Regions from separate parts of the Kitasatospora sp. NPDC088861 genome, predicted to be linked through region 3. Evidence: riboswitches for the same ligand, from Rfam matches in the RefSeq annotation. Region 3 holds a riboswitch; each other region holds the start of a gene.
The links. Region 3 has a riboswitch for cyclic di-AMP ahead of ACIP37_RS32905 (LysM peptidoglycan-binding domain-containing M23 family metallopeptidase). Riboswitches for the same ligand answer to the same signal wherever they lie in the genome.

Region 1 (4,276 bases), on a different contig from region 3:
TCTTTCCGACCGCCGTCGCGCTCTCCGCCTACTACGACGCCGCCGACGACCCGACCACGGGCGACCTGTTCGGCGGCAGCAAGCAGCGTCGTGACGAGGCCAACCTGATGTGGCGGTTGAAGAACCTGCCGCAGCCCAAGGTGTCCGTGCTGCTGGCCGGCACCAAGAAGGGCGACGGCGACTACCGGCGCGACACCGAGGCCTTCGTCGACGCCGTGCAGTCCCCGATGAAGGTCTCCTACAGCATGTTGGAGAACGGCGGCCACAACTTCGAGACCTGGAGCGCGCTGCTGCCGTCCTCGCTGGAGTGGATGTCCCAGCACCTCAAGGTCCCGAACCAGGCTGCCTGAGCAGGCCGCCCGAGCAGACTGTCTGAGCAGGCAGTCTGCTCAGACGGTCTGAGTAAGCCGACGGACAGCGAGGGGGCGCGGGAGCGGTGAGGCTCAGGCCACCCGCTCCAGCGTCCCGGTGTGCAGCTCGCCGACCCGGCCGCCCTCGCCCTCGTACGTCCAGAAGGCGCGCACCGTCAGCCGGCCGAGGTCCATCACGTGGCTGACGGTGATCCCGCTCTCCTCGGTCCAGCTGATGAAGTAGATCTCCGGCGCCACCTCGGCGACGTGCAGCCGCACGTCCTCCCACTGGCCCGCCGACTCGCCGAGGCCCTCCCAGCGCAGCCGCCTGCCGTCGGCCGAGTAGGTGTTGCGGAAGGCCGCGCCGTTGTCGGCCCGGAAGAGGTAGGTGCGGCCGGCGAAGGCGGGCAGGGGCGCGGTCATGGTGGGGCGGTACCTCGTTCCTGTGGGGCCGTGCACGGCGGTCTTGTGCACTGCGGAAGATGTCGGACCTCCAATTTATCCGACCCGGTGAGCCGGGTGGGCGCACCCGTGGACGGTGCGCCACGGCACCGGCCGCCACCGCGCAGGCCGGCGCGGTGTGCGGCGGGCACCTGGGCGCCCGCCGGCGGCCGGTCCTACCGTCCACCCCCATGAGACGCACCCCCACCCCCATGCGGCACACCCCCACCGCCGTCAGACGCACCCCCACCGCGTTGTCCGCCCTCCTGCTCACCCTCGCCGCGCTGCTCCTCGGCACCCCCACTCCCGCCCAGCCCACCGCTGCCCAGACCGTCACTGCCCAGACCACCGCCCAGGCGGCCACCGCCCCGCTCACCCTCGAAGCCGCCTTCCCCGCCCCCGGCAACGGCTGGGCCAAGGTCGAGCGCTACCTCGACACCACCCCCGGCTTCCGCACCGAGCAGTACCCGGCCGACGGCCGCGGCGACCAGGACGGCGCCCGCCGGACGTACTTCGGCGGCACCGGCCAGCCCTCCTCCAGCCGCTTCCTGCTGTACTCGGCGACCGGCTGGGACACCGGTAGCCGTCCGACCCCCGTGCTGCTGGTCCACGGCGCCAACGACAACGCCGACCGCGCCTGGGCGCACCCGGGGGAGAGCGGCACCTGCGGTGCCTCCGCCTGCCCGTCCACCGGCCTCGCCCAGTACCTCGCCGGCACCGGCCACCGGGTGTTCGCCATCGGCTTCGCCCACAAGCAGGGCGACAACCTGCTCCAGGCGCAGGCCGTCGGCGACGCCGTCGCGCTGATCCGGGCCCGCCTCGGCGTCCCGCAGGTGGACGTGGTGGCCTGGAGCAAGGGCGAGGTCGCCGCCCGGGCGTACGTGTCCTCGGTGCGCCCGTCCTGGGGGCGGGCCTACGCGGGCGACGTGCGCCGCCTGATCACCCTCGGGGGCCCGAACGGCGGGCTCGACTACGTGTACGCGCACGGCTGGTCGTTCGACCTCGCGAGCTGGCCGGCCTGCGGCGGCACCGCCAACGCGCCGTCCCCGAACCTCTACATGACCTGCTACGGCACCTACACGGCGCAGCCCTGCCTCGGCGTGCTGCCCACCGGCGGCTACGACTGCTACCCGGGCCAGCGCCAGCTGCTCGCCCGCTGGGACGGCCGGTACGGGGTGGACGGCACCGCCCAGGACTGGTGGACCACCTACTACGGCGGCCAGGGCTTCTACACCTCCGGCCAGGGCATCCAGGCGGCGATCGACGCCGGTTCGCTGATCGCGCCGCTGCAACAGGCGGGCGTCCCCGCGTCGGTGCGCACCTATCTGCTCGCGGGCGGGTCCGCCGACATCCCGGGCGTGCTCAACGAGAACCGGGGGCCCAGCGACGGCATCGTGTTCACCGCGAGCGCCCTGGACACCACCGGCATCGCGACGATCGGCGGCACCCGGCTGCTCACCGGCCTCAACCACCTGGAACTCGCCTGGGCACCGGAGGCCGAGAGCCAGGTCGACAACTGGCTCGCTTGACCCGTGGACCGCCGATTCGCCGATTCGCCGATTCGCCGTTCGGCAGCTCGACGGCTCCGCTGATCCGTCCCAACTGATCCACCACGCAGCGTCGTTGATCGACACCACTGTGACCTGTGCGACAACCGGCCCGAGCAGGTTGTCCGTTCACGGACGGCCTGCCTAGCCTGCAACCGTCGTCCGCCCTCGCGGACCCCCGCCGCCGGGACGCCGAGTCCTGTCCACCCGCCGGCCGGCAACCGAGCACCACAGCGGACGGGAGCGGGGGAACCAAGGTCAGCGCCCGGCCCGTACGCTCCCGCGTGCGGGCCGTGGCTAGGGGTGAAGCCGCTTCCACCGGCGGCCGGGCTGCCTCAGCCCGAATCCGACAGCTCACCTCGCAGGCGTCGCAGAGGACACTGCCATGCACCAGCCTGCCCGGCGCCGCGCGCCGCGCCACGCCCGTCCCTCCCACCGGGGCCGCAACGCCGCCCTCGCCGTCACCGGAGCGCTCGCCGTCACCGGCGCCGGACTGCTCGGCCTGCCGGCCGTCTCCGGCGCCCAGGCCGCCACCGCCCCGACCGTCACCCAGGACCGGCTCGCCCCGGCGACCATGGTCGCCAACCAGGCCGCCACCGCCTCGCTGACCCTCCACTCCTCGGCCTGCTTCACCGCGAAGACCGTCGGCGTGGGCGCCCGGAACGCGGCCGGTGCGAACCTCGACTTCCCGGGCAACGCCTCCAATGTGCAGATCTGCCCGAGCGGCCTGTCCTTCACCAGCGGCGCACGCGCCCTGCCGGCCGGGACGTACACCCAGTTCGGCTTCTGGCAGGACCTCGGCGGGGCCTGGCACAACCTGGCCTCGCAGCAGCTGGTGGTCTCCAGCACCCCGGCGCCGACTCCGCCCCCGACCCCGACGCCCACCACGAAGCCGACTCCCGCCCCGACCCCGACTCCCGCCCCGACCCCGACTCCCGCCCCGACCCCGACGGCGCCCCCCACCGCGAAGCCGACCCCGACGAGCAGCCCGAGCCCGAGCAGCCCGAGCGCCACCGCCAGCCCGTCGGCCGGCACCCCCGTATCCCCGGTCGCCGGCAAGTCGCTGACCTGGTCCGACGAGTTCAACGGCCCGATCAGCTGGGGCTCGCGCTGGGTCGGCGACAAGAGCACCGCGTACAAGTACGGAAACCACAACCCGGACGACAACAAGCTCGACCTGCTGAACAAGAACAACGTCAGCGTCGCGAACGGGGTCGCCACCTTCACCGCTGCGCCCGGCACCACCACGCTGGAGAACGGCAAGCAGGCCTGGAACACCGGCTTCCTGACCACCGAGGGCTCCAGCGAGGGCTTCCAGGTCAGGACCGGCGACTACGCCGAGACCCGGGTCAAGCTGCCGTCCGGCTCCGGCGCCTGGCCGGCCTTCTGGACCTGGAAGAACGGCAACGGGGAGGTCGACTCCTTCGAGTACCACCCCGACAACCCGAACCTGCTGGAGCTGACCAACCACGTCAACCCCGGCAACCCCAAGTACTACACCGACGCCGGTGCCGTCGCGAAGGACCAGTGGGTGACCATCGGCACCTATTACGGCGCCACCTCGGTGGACTGGTACGTCAACGGCGCCAAGGTGTTCTCGGACGGCAAGGGCGTCGGCGCCAACTGGTCGGCGTACCTGATCCTCAACCTGTCGGTCGGCGCGGGGAAGTACCACCCGGCGCCGCAGGGCACCGCCCCGATCACCTTCGCCGCCGACTACGTCCGCGTGTACCGGTAGGGCCTTCGGGGCTTCCGGGTCAGGAACCGGGAGCCGTCTCGACCACCGTGATGTCGAACGGCTGCCGGTTGTTCCCCTCGTCCGGGTCGTCCACGCCGCGCACCGCGACCGAGCCGCCGGTGAGCTTGCCGATCCGCAGGTCCGGGGAGAGGTGCACCGGTACCAGCGCGGTCGCGCTGCGCAGCGGGGGCAGTCCGGCC
Region 2 (4,276 bases), on a different contig from region 3:
GCGTGCTCACCGGTCGGCGGAGCGACCGTGCTCGCTGCTCCGAGGAGCGGCTGAGCCTGCTGCTCCGCGGAGCGGCCGTGCTTGCTACTCCGCGGAGCGGCTGTGCTGGCTATTCCGCAGAGCGGAAGCGCGGGAAGGCGCCGCGGCCGGCGTACTCGGCGGCGTCGTCGAGGATCTCCTCGATGCGCAGCAGCTGGTTGTACTTGGCGACGCGCTCGGAGCGGGCCGGGGCACCGGTCTTGATCTGGCCGCAGTTGGTGGCGACGGCCAGGTCGGCGATGGTGACGTCCTCGGTCTCGCCGGAGCGGTGCGACATCATGCAGCGGTAGCCGTTGCGCTGGGCCAGCTCGACGGCGTCCAGGGTCTCGGTCAGCGAGCCGATCTGGTTCACCTTCACCAGCAGCGCGTTGGCGGTGCCGGTCTCGATGCCCCTGGCCAGGCGGGCCGGGTTGGTGACGAACAGGTCGTCGCCGACCAGCTGGACCTTGTCGCCCAGCTTGACGGTCATGGCCTTCCAGCCGTCCCAGTCCGACTCGTCCAGCGGGTCCTCGATGGAGACCAGCGGGTAGGCGTCGACCAGCTCGGCGTAGTACTCGATGAGCTCGGCGGCGGAGATGGCCTTGCCCTCGAACTGGTAGGCGCCGTCCTCGTAGAACTCGGACGCGGCGACGTCCAGGGCGAGCGCGATGTCACGGCCGGGCACGTAGCCGGCCTTCTGGATGGCCTCGGTGATGAGGTCCAGGGCCTCGCGGTTGCTGTCCAGGTTCGGCGCGAAGCCGCCCTCGTCGCCGAGGCCGGTGGACAGGCCGCGCTCCTTCAGCACGCCCTTGAGGGTGTGGTAGACCTCGACGCCCCAGCGGACGGCCTCGGAGAAGGACTCCGCGCCGATCGGGGCGATCATGAACTCCTGGATGTCGACGTTGGAGTCCGCGTGCGAACCGCCGTTGAGGATGTTCATCATCGGAACGGGCAGCACGTGCGCGTTCGGGCCGCCCAGGTAGCGGAACAGCGGCAGGTCGCTGGCCTCGGAGGCGGCGTGCGCCACGGCCAGCGAGACGCCCAGGATCGCGTTGGCGCCGAGCGAGGACTTGTCCGGGGTGGCGTCCAGGTCGAGCATGGCCTGGTCGATCAGGCGCTGCTCGGTGGCGTCGTAGCCGACCAGCTCCGGGCCGATCTGCTCGATGACGGCCAGGACGGCCTTCTCCACGCCCTTGCCGAAGTAGCGGTTCTTGTCACCGTCGCGCAGCTCGAGCGCCTCGAAGGCGCCGGTGGAGGCACCCGACGGGACAGCGGCACGGCCGGTGCTGCCGTCGTCGAGGCCGACCTCGACCTCGACCGTGGGGTTGCCACGCGAGTCGAGGATCTCACGGGCTACGACGACATCGATGGACGGCACGAGGCATCTCCTTGCGGAAGCAGGGTCCGGCTGACGTTGGGTGCTGCCGGCGGGACGATTGCGGAGTCGTTACGACCAGAGCCTAACCGCCCCGGCCCCCGGGGCCGCGCTGGCCTCGGTCCCGTCTCAGCGTGTGGCCCGGCTACCCACCAGTAGTTCACCTGCTTGCCCGATCGAAGCGGGCGAATACGGGGGAATGCGGGCGAAGGGGGACAGGTCCCGTCCCCCTTCGCCCGCAGGGCGCGGGCCGTTCAGGGCCCGGGCCGCTCAGCCGAGGTGCAGCACCTGGCCGGGCATGATCAGGTTGGGGTTGCCGCCGACGGTGCCGCGGTTGCCGTCGTACACCGACTGCCAGCCGCCGGACACGCCCTGGGCGGCGGCGATCGTCGACAGCGTGTCGCCGGCCCGGACGGTGTAGTCGTGACCGCCCTGCGCGGCGGCGGGCTGCGCGGCCGGGGCGGACTGCGCGGGCTGCGCGGCGCGGGGCGCGTACTGCGGCTGGGCGGCGGGCTGGCCCGCGTACTGCTGGTAGACGCTCTGGTGGCTGGTCCAGTACCAGGCGCCGTTGTTCTGGTACCAGTACACCTTCGCGTCGGCGTCCCAGCCGGCCTTGCCGGAGAAGCCCTGGGTCTGCGGCTGCGTCTGCTGCGGGGCCTGCTGGACGGGCTGCTGGGCGGCCGGCTTCGGGGCGGCCTGCTTGACCGGCTGCTGGGCAGGCTTCGGGGCCTGCGCCTGCTGGGTCGGCTTGGCGGCGGACTGCTTGGCGGGCTTGGCGTCCGTGGAGGTGTCCACGGAGGCCGGGGCGCCGCCCTTGCTCAGGCCGGCCTTCTGGGAGCAGACCGGCCAGGCGCCCGGGCCCTGCGAGGCCAGCACCTTCTCGGCGACCGAGATCTGCTGCGCCTTGCTGGCCTGGTTGGCCTGCGGGGCGTAGGAGGTGCCGCCGTACGCCTTCCAGGTGCTGGGCGTGAACTGCAGGCCGCCGGAGAAGCCGTTGCCGGTGTTGATGCTCCAGTTGCCGCCGCTCTCGCACTGGGCGACGGCGTCCCAGGTGGAGGCCGGGGCGGCGGAGGCGCCGGTGGCGGTGAGGAGCGGCATCGCGAGTCCGACGCCGGCCACACCGGCGACGGCGATGGCCTTCTCGGTCTGGGTGCGACGGCGGTGGCGGCCGGTTCCAACGAACAGCATGAAGAGGTCCCTCTCCGCACGCCTGCGAGGTGAGCTGTCGGGTTCGGACCGGGAGGTGGCCCGGCCGCCGAAAGCGGAAACGATTCCGCTCGGGCGGCTTCACCCCAAGCCGTCGGGGAACGGCAACAAACCTGGTTCCCCCGCCCCTGCCCAGGGTCTGGTCGGTTTCCCGTGACGCGGCGGGCAGGATTCGGCGTTCCGCGCACGAGGTCCGCAGCTGCGAACTCCAGGGAGAGTAGACAGATCATCAGACCAATAACAAGCTCATATCACCGATATCACACACAAATTACGGCGCGTGGTCAATCGCCTACCAACGGCGGCGGTATGTCCGGATTAATGCGGGTTCAGGCCCGGCTCCACGAACCGCCGGAGACATGCCGTCAGCGTGTCGGGGCGTCGGTCGGCGCGACCGGCGGCGCGTGCGGAGAGCGGGTCTCCGGAGTGAATTCGACCGGGAGTTCCCGCAGGCCACGCATGATCAGGCCGCCCCTCCAGCGCAGGTTCTCCGGGTTTTCCGCGAGCCGCAGGTCCGGCAGCCGGGAAAGCAGCGTGGCCAGTGCGCTCCGCCCCTCCAGGCGGGCCAGCGGGGCGCCGATGCAGTAGTGGATCCCGTGGCCGAAACCCAGGTGCGGATTGTCCGTGCGGGCCAGGTCCAGGGTGTTCTCGTCCGCAAACCTGGCCGGATCGCGATCCGCCGCGGCCAGCACCACCAGCACCGGATCGCCCACCGGGATGTCCACCCCGCCGATCGACAGCGGCCGCGTCGCGAAACGCCACGTCGCCATCTCCACCGGCCCGTCGTAGCGCAGGAGTTCCTCGATCCCGGTCTCCAGCAGCGCCGTCTCGCCGCGCACCACCGACTCCTGCAGCAGCCTGCGCTGCTCCGGGTTGCGCAGCAGCGCGTACGTGCCGTTGCCGATCAGGTTGACGGTCGTCTCGAACCCCGCGAACAGGAGGATGAACGCCATCGCGGCGGCCTCGTTCTCGTTCAGGTGCTCGCCGTGGTCGCTCGCCCGGATCAGGCCCGAGATCAAGTCATCACCCGGATCCGCCCGCTTGCGGTGGATCAGCTCCAGCAGGTACGCCCGCATCCGCTTCACCGCCCGCCCCACGCCGCCGCGTTGGCCGCCGCCGTGCCGGATCATCATCCCGGCCCAGTCCCGGAAGTCGTCCTGGTCCTCGGCCGGCACGCCCAGCAGGTCGCAGATCGCGTAGATGGGGAGCGGGAACGCGAACTCGTGGATCAGGTCCGCCGAACCGCGCTGCGCGAAGCCGTCGATCAGCCGGTCCGTGAGCTGCTGCACCCGCGGCTCGAACTCCGCCACCCGGCGCGGCGTGAACGCCTTCGACACCAGCCGGCGCAGCCGGGTGTGGTCCGGCGGGTCGATGTTCAGCAGATGCGTCATCAAGTCCGCCTGGCGTTCCCCCGGAATTCCCACCCGCCCGGTGCGGTGCGCCTGCTCGCTGTGGTGTGCCGGGTTCTTCGACAGCCGGCCGTCCGCCAGCGCCTGCCGAGCGTCCGCGTAGCGGGTCACCAGCCAGGCCTCCACCCCACTCGGCAGCGTCGTGCGGTGCACCGGGGCGTGCTCGCGCAACCAGGCGTAGGCGGGGTACGGATCGGTGGCGAACTCCCAGGTGAAGAGCTGCGGGGCGGCGGGATCGGGCTGCACTGGCATGCGTCGACCGTATCCG
Region 3 (4,276 bases):
TTGCCCACCACGAACAGGCCCATCAGCGTCAGCAGCATGCCCTTGCGGGGGGCCCGGGTGCCGAGGATGGTGAGCAGCGGGCCGCCGACCACGACGCCGAGCGCGTAGCCGGAGATCAGCAGACCGGCGGTGGGGATGGAGACCGAGAAGTCGCCGGCGACCTCGGGCAGCAGGCCCATGATCACGAACTCGGTGGTGCCGATACCGAAGGCGCTGATCGCCAGCGCCAGGAGCGCGAGGGGCATGAGGGACCGCTTTCCAGAGAGAACCGTTGCGCATGCAACTACCAGCGTCGACAATACGAGACACCCGCGGGTACTTGCAAGCGCCACCTATCCCCGACGACAGCAATCCCGGCCACGCCACTTGCCACACCCTCGAGCGGAGATTAGGTTAGGCTCACCTAACTAACTGGAGGTCCGTCATGAGCCTGCCCGCCGGCGACGCCGAGGTGCCCGAACCCACCACCGCCGAGCGCGTCCAGAGCCTGCTCAGCGCGACCTCCTCGCTCACCGTCCGCGCCTTCGGCGAACACCACGACCTCGACTCCCCGGTCTCCGTCCACGGCTCCCGGCTGCGCCTGCGCGCCCCACTGGGCGACCCGCTCGCCACCGCCGCCGCCCGCGCCACCGACGGACTCGCCGTCGTCCTGGACGTCACCGACATCTCCCCCGTCGCCGTCCGCGACCGGATCCGCGCCCGCCTCACCCTGGCCGGCCGACTGCACCTGGCCCACCTCGCCGACGACGGCCTCAGCGTCCACCTGCGCGTGGACGTCGCCCACGCCGTCCTCGCCACCCCGTACGGCACCGGCGCGCTCACCGCCGGCGACCTCGCCCTCGCCACGCCCGACCCGCTGGCCCGCTACGAGGCCGCCATGCTCACCCACCTCGCCGACGACCACGCCGACGCCCTCGCCGTCCTCACCCGGCTGCTCGACCCGGACCTGCTGGCCCAGCACCCGGAGGTCCGCCCGCTCGCCCTGGACCGCCACGGCCTGGTCCTGCGCCTGGACCACCCGCACGGCCACCGCGACGTCCGCCTGGTCTTCCCCGAACCGGCCGCCGACACCGAGGACTTCGGGCAGCGGATGCACGAGCTGCTGACCGCCGCCCAGCACGGGCTGCCCGCCCACCGGCTCTGAACCGGCCCACCAGAGCGTCGGCCTGACGCATCGTCAATTCGCCTTGGGGGCACCCACCAAGGCCCGGAAACGACAGCGGCCGGCCCGGCTCGCGAGAGAAGTCTCGCGAGCCGGGCCGGCCTGGGCGTGTCCCGCGCCCATGTCCACTGCTGCGGCGATCACCCGGTCGAGCGGTCACCCGACATGACCATCCCGGGCGGTCGATTCGCCCCGTAGCAGCGGTGGTTCCTCATCCGGCACATCCGGCACATCCGGTACATCCGGTACGGGTCAGAGCGCGACGCCGTGGGCCCGCAGGTAGGCGACCGGGTTGATGTCCGAGCCGTACTCCGAGCCGTTGCGGATCTCGAAGTGCAGGTGCGGGCCGGTCACGTTGCCGGTCGCGCCGGAGAGGCCGATCTGCTGTCCGGCCTTGACGGCCTGACCGATCTTCACACCGATCGAGGAGAGGTGCGCGTACTCGGCGTAGTGGCCGTCGGCGAGCTTGATCTCGACCTCGTTGCCGTAGGCGCCGCCGTTGCCGGCCTTCACCACGACACCGTTGCCGACGGCGCGCAGCGGGGTGCCGGTGGAGGCGACAAAGTCCTGGCCGGTGTGGTGGCCGGAGGCCCACATCGAGCCTGCCACGCCGTACGCGGTGCCCAGCTTCGGGCCGGCCAGCGGGGCGACGAAGGCCGAAGCGGCGGCGACCGGCACGGCGGTGACCACGGCGGACGGCGCGGCGGTCTGCAGCTGGGCCTGGAGCTGGGCGGACGGCTTGGCCGCCTCGGTCCGGACCTCCGGCTGGGCCTGCGGCTTGGCGGTGGTGGCCGGCGCGGCGTCCTGGGCGGACGGCTGGGCGGGCTTCGCCGGGGCAGCGGGCTTGGCCGGGGCGGCCTGGCCGGCGATCACGAGCCGCTGACCGGGGAAGATCAGGTCCGGGTTGCCGCCGACGACCTCACGGTTGTGGTCGTACAGCGCCTGCCAGCCGCCGTCGACGTGCTGGGCGTCGGCGATCCGGGACAGGGTGTCGCCGCTGACGACGCGGTAGCTCTCCTGCGACGAGGCCTGGGCCTGGTCGGCGGGAGCGGCGGCCGGGGCGGCGGTGACCGCGGCGGCCGGCGCGGGGTGGGCCTGGGCGCTCATCGCGGTGACGAGCGGCAGGGCGAAGGAGACACCGGTGACGGCGGTGGCGATCCCGATGCGGGCGGCGCGGGGCAGGGCGATACGACGAGCCTGTGCAGGCATGGAATTTTCCTCTCCGACGCCTGCGAGGTGAGCTGTCGGGTTCGGGCTGGAGTTGCCCGGCCGCACATGCGGCTTCACCCCTAGCCGGCCCTGGATCCGGGTACGCGAAAGCGTGCCGTTTCCGGTCCGGCGACTTACCTGTGGGTCCCCCGCTCCTGCCGTACAGAGTTCGGTGCGAGCCACCGGGCAGCGGCAGGATTCGGCGTTCCACCCGGTGGATCCGTCCGGACTGGCCGGGCGGTCGCTGAACTAAAACCCATCCGTTCGGGTGAAGCAATGTCGATCACTTGAACCGGCAACAACCCCCCGAGCTGCGGTGACCCTCCGAATGATCGGCTGCACCGTACGTGCACAATCCATTCACCCGGCGCCACTGATCCACGACGCTGCGCCGATTCCGCCACCGCTGCGCACCCGCCCGCTCACGCACCGCGCACCCACCGACACACCCCCCGGTGACCCTTGTCACGTACGCCCCACGGGCGCAGGATCGGCCCGTGGCCACCTCCGAAGCAGGAACACTGCGCCTGGGCACCTCGCGGGGACGCTGGGTCCTCCTCGCGACGGTGCTCGGCTCCAGCATGGCGATGCTCGACGGCACCGTGGTGAACGTCGCGCTGCCCCGCATCGGCACCGATCTCGGCGCCTCCCTCGCGTCCCTGCAGTGGACGCTCAACGCCTACCTGCTCACCCTGGCCGGACTGATCCTGCTCGGCGGCGCGCTCGGCGACCGGTACGGCCGGCGCCGGGTCTTCCTGATCGGCGTGCTCTGGTTCGCCGCCGCCTCCGCGGCCTGCGCCGCCGCCCCCACCATCCACGTGCTGATCGCCGCCCGCGCCGTCCAGGGCATCGGCGGGGCGCTGCTCACCCCCGGTTCGCTCGCCATGCTGCAAGCCGTCTTCCACCCGGACGACCGCTCGGCGGCGGTCGGCCTGTGGTCGGGCCTCGGCGGGGTGTCGGCCGCGGTCGGCCCCTTCCTCGGCGGCTGGCTGGTGGACGGCCCCGGCTGGCGGTGGATCTTCCTGCTGAACCTTCCGCTCGCGGCCGCCGTGGTCGCGGTCACCTCCCGGTTCGTCCCCGAGAGCCGGAACGAGAGCGCCGTCGGCCGCTTCGACGTCCCCGGCGCGCTGCTCGCCGCGCTCGCCCTCGGCGCGATCACCTACGCGCTGACCGCCGCCGGGGAGGGCCTGTCCCCCGCGGTCTGGCTCACCGGCGCGATCGGCCTGCTGCTCGGCGCGGCCTTCATCGCGGTCGAGCGCCGCGCCGCCGAGCCGATGCTGCCGCTCGGCCTCTTCTCCTCCCGGCTGTTCACCGCCGTCAACCTGGTCACCCTCTGCGTCTACGCGGCGTTCAGCGGGGTGTTCTTCCTGCTGGTGGTGCAGTTGCAGATCGTCTCCGGCTTCTCCCCGCTGGTCTCCGGCCTCGCCCTGGTCCCGATCACCGTGCTGATGCTGACCCTGTCGGCGCGCGCCGGGCGGCTGGGCAAGCGGATCGGCCCCCGGATCCCGCTCACCGTCGGTCCGCTGCTGTGCGCCGCCGGGGTGCTGCTGATGCTGCGCACCGGCCCCGGCTCCTCCTACTGGGCGGACGTGCTGCCCGCCGTCACGGTGCTGGGCTGCGGGATGACCCTGTTGGTCGCGCCGCTGACGGCGACGGTGCTGGCCGCCGTCGAGGTCCGGCACGCGGGCATCGCCAGCGGCGTCAACAACGCCGCCGCCCGCGCGGCCGGGCTGCTCGCGGTCGCCGCGCTGCCCTCGCTCGCCGGGCTGAGCGGCGACGCCTACCGGGTGCCGTCCGCGGTGGACTCGGCCTTCCGCACCGCGATGCTGATCTGCGCCGGGCTGCTGGTCACCGGCGGTCTGACGGCCTTCGCCACCGTCCGCGGCAACGTGCTCGCGCCGGTGG

Region 1: another riboswitch for cyclic di-AMP. It lies ahead of ACIP37_RS10150 (hypothetical protein); the one in region 3 lies ahead of ACIP37_RS32905 (LysM peptidoglycan-binding domain-containing M23 family metallopeptidase).
Region 2: another riboswitch for cyclic di-AMP. It lies ahead of ACIP37_RS36315 (transglycosylase family protein); the one in region 3 lies ahead of ACIP37_RS32905 (LysM peptidoglycan-binding domain-containing M23 family metallopeptidase).

Annotation. Positions count from the first base shown of each region.
Region 1 is NZ_JBIVJF010000004.1:212,232-216,507, reverse strand. Features, by position in the region: gene ACIP37_RS10165 (alpha/beta hydrolase-fold protein) at 1-350, shown strand, start outside; gene ACIP37_RS10160 (MoaF-related domain-containing protein) at 444-773, opposite strand; gene ACIP37_RS10155 (esterase/lipase family protein) at 983-2,320, shown strand; cyclic di-AMP (ydaO/yuaA leader) riboswitch at 2,555-2,721, shown strand; gene ACIP37_RS10150 (hypothetical protein) at 2,724-4,076, shown strand; gene ACIP37_RS10145 (hypothetical protein) at 4,096-4,276, opposite strand, start outside.
Region 2 is NZ_JBIVJF010000046.1:6,899-11,174, forward strand. Features, by position in the region: gene eno (phosphopyruvate hydratase) at 110-1,396, opposite strand; gene ACIP37_RS36315 (transglycosylase family protein) at 1,664-2,581, opposite strand; cyclic di-AMP (ydaO/yuaA leader) riboswitch at 2,587-2,754, opposite strand; gene ACIP37_RS36320 (cytochrome P450) at 2,965-4,260, opposite strand.
Region 3 is NZ_JBIVJF010000032.1:35,917-40,192, reverse strand. Features, by position in the region: gene ACIP37_RS32915 (MFS transporter) at 1-245, opposite strand, end outside; gene ACIP37_RS32910 (DUF2470 domain-containing protein) at 425-1,144, shown strand; gene ACIP37_RS32905 (LysM peptidoglycan-binding domain-containing M23 family metallopeptidase) at 1,415-2,371, opposite strand; cyclic di-AMP (ydaO/yuaA leader) riboswitch at 2,374-2,556, opposite strand; gene ACIP37_RS32900 (MFS transporter) at 2,869-4,276, shown strand, end outside.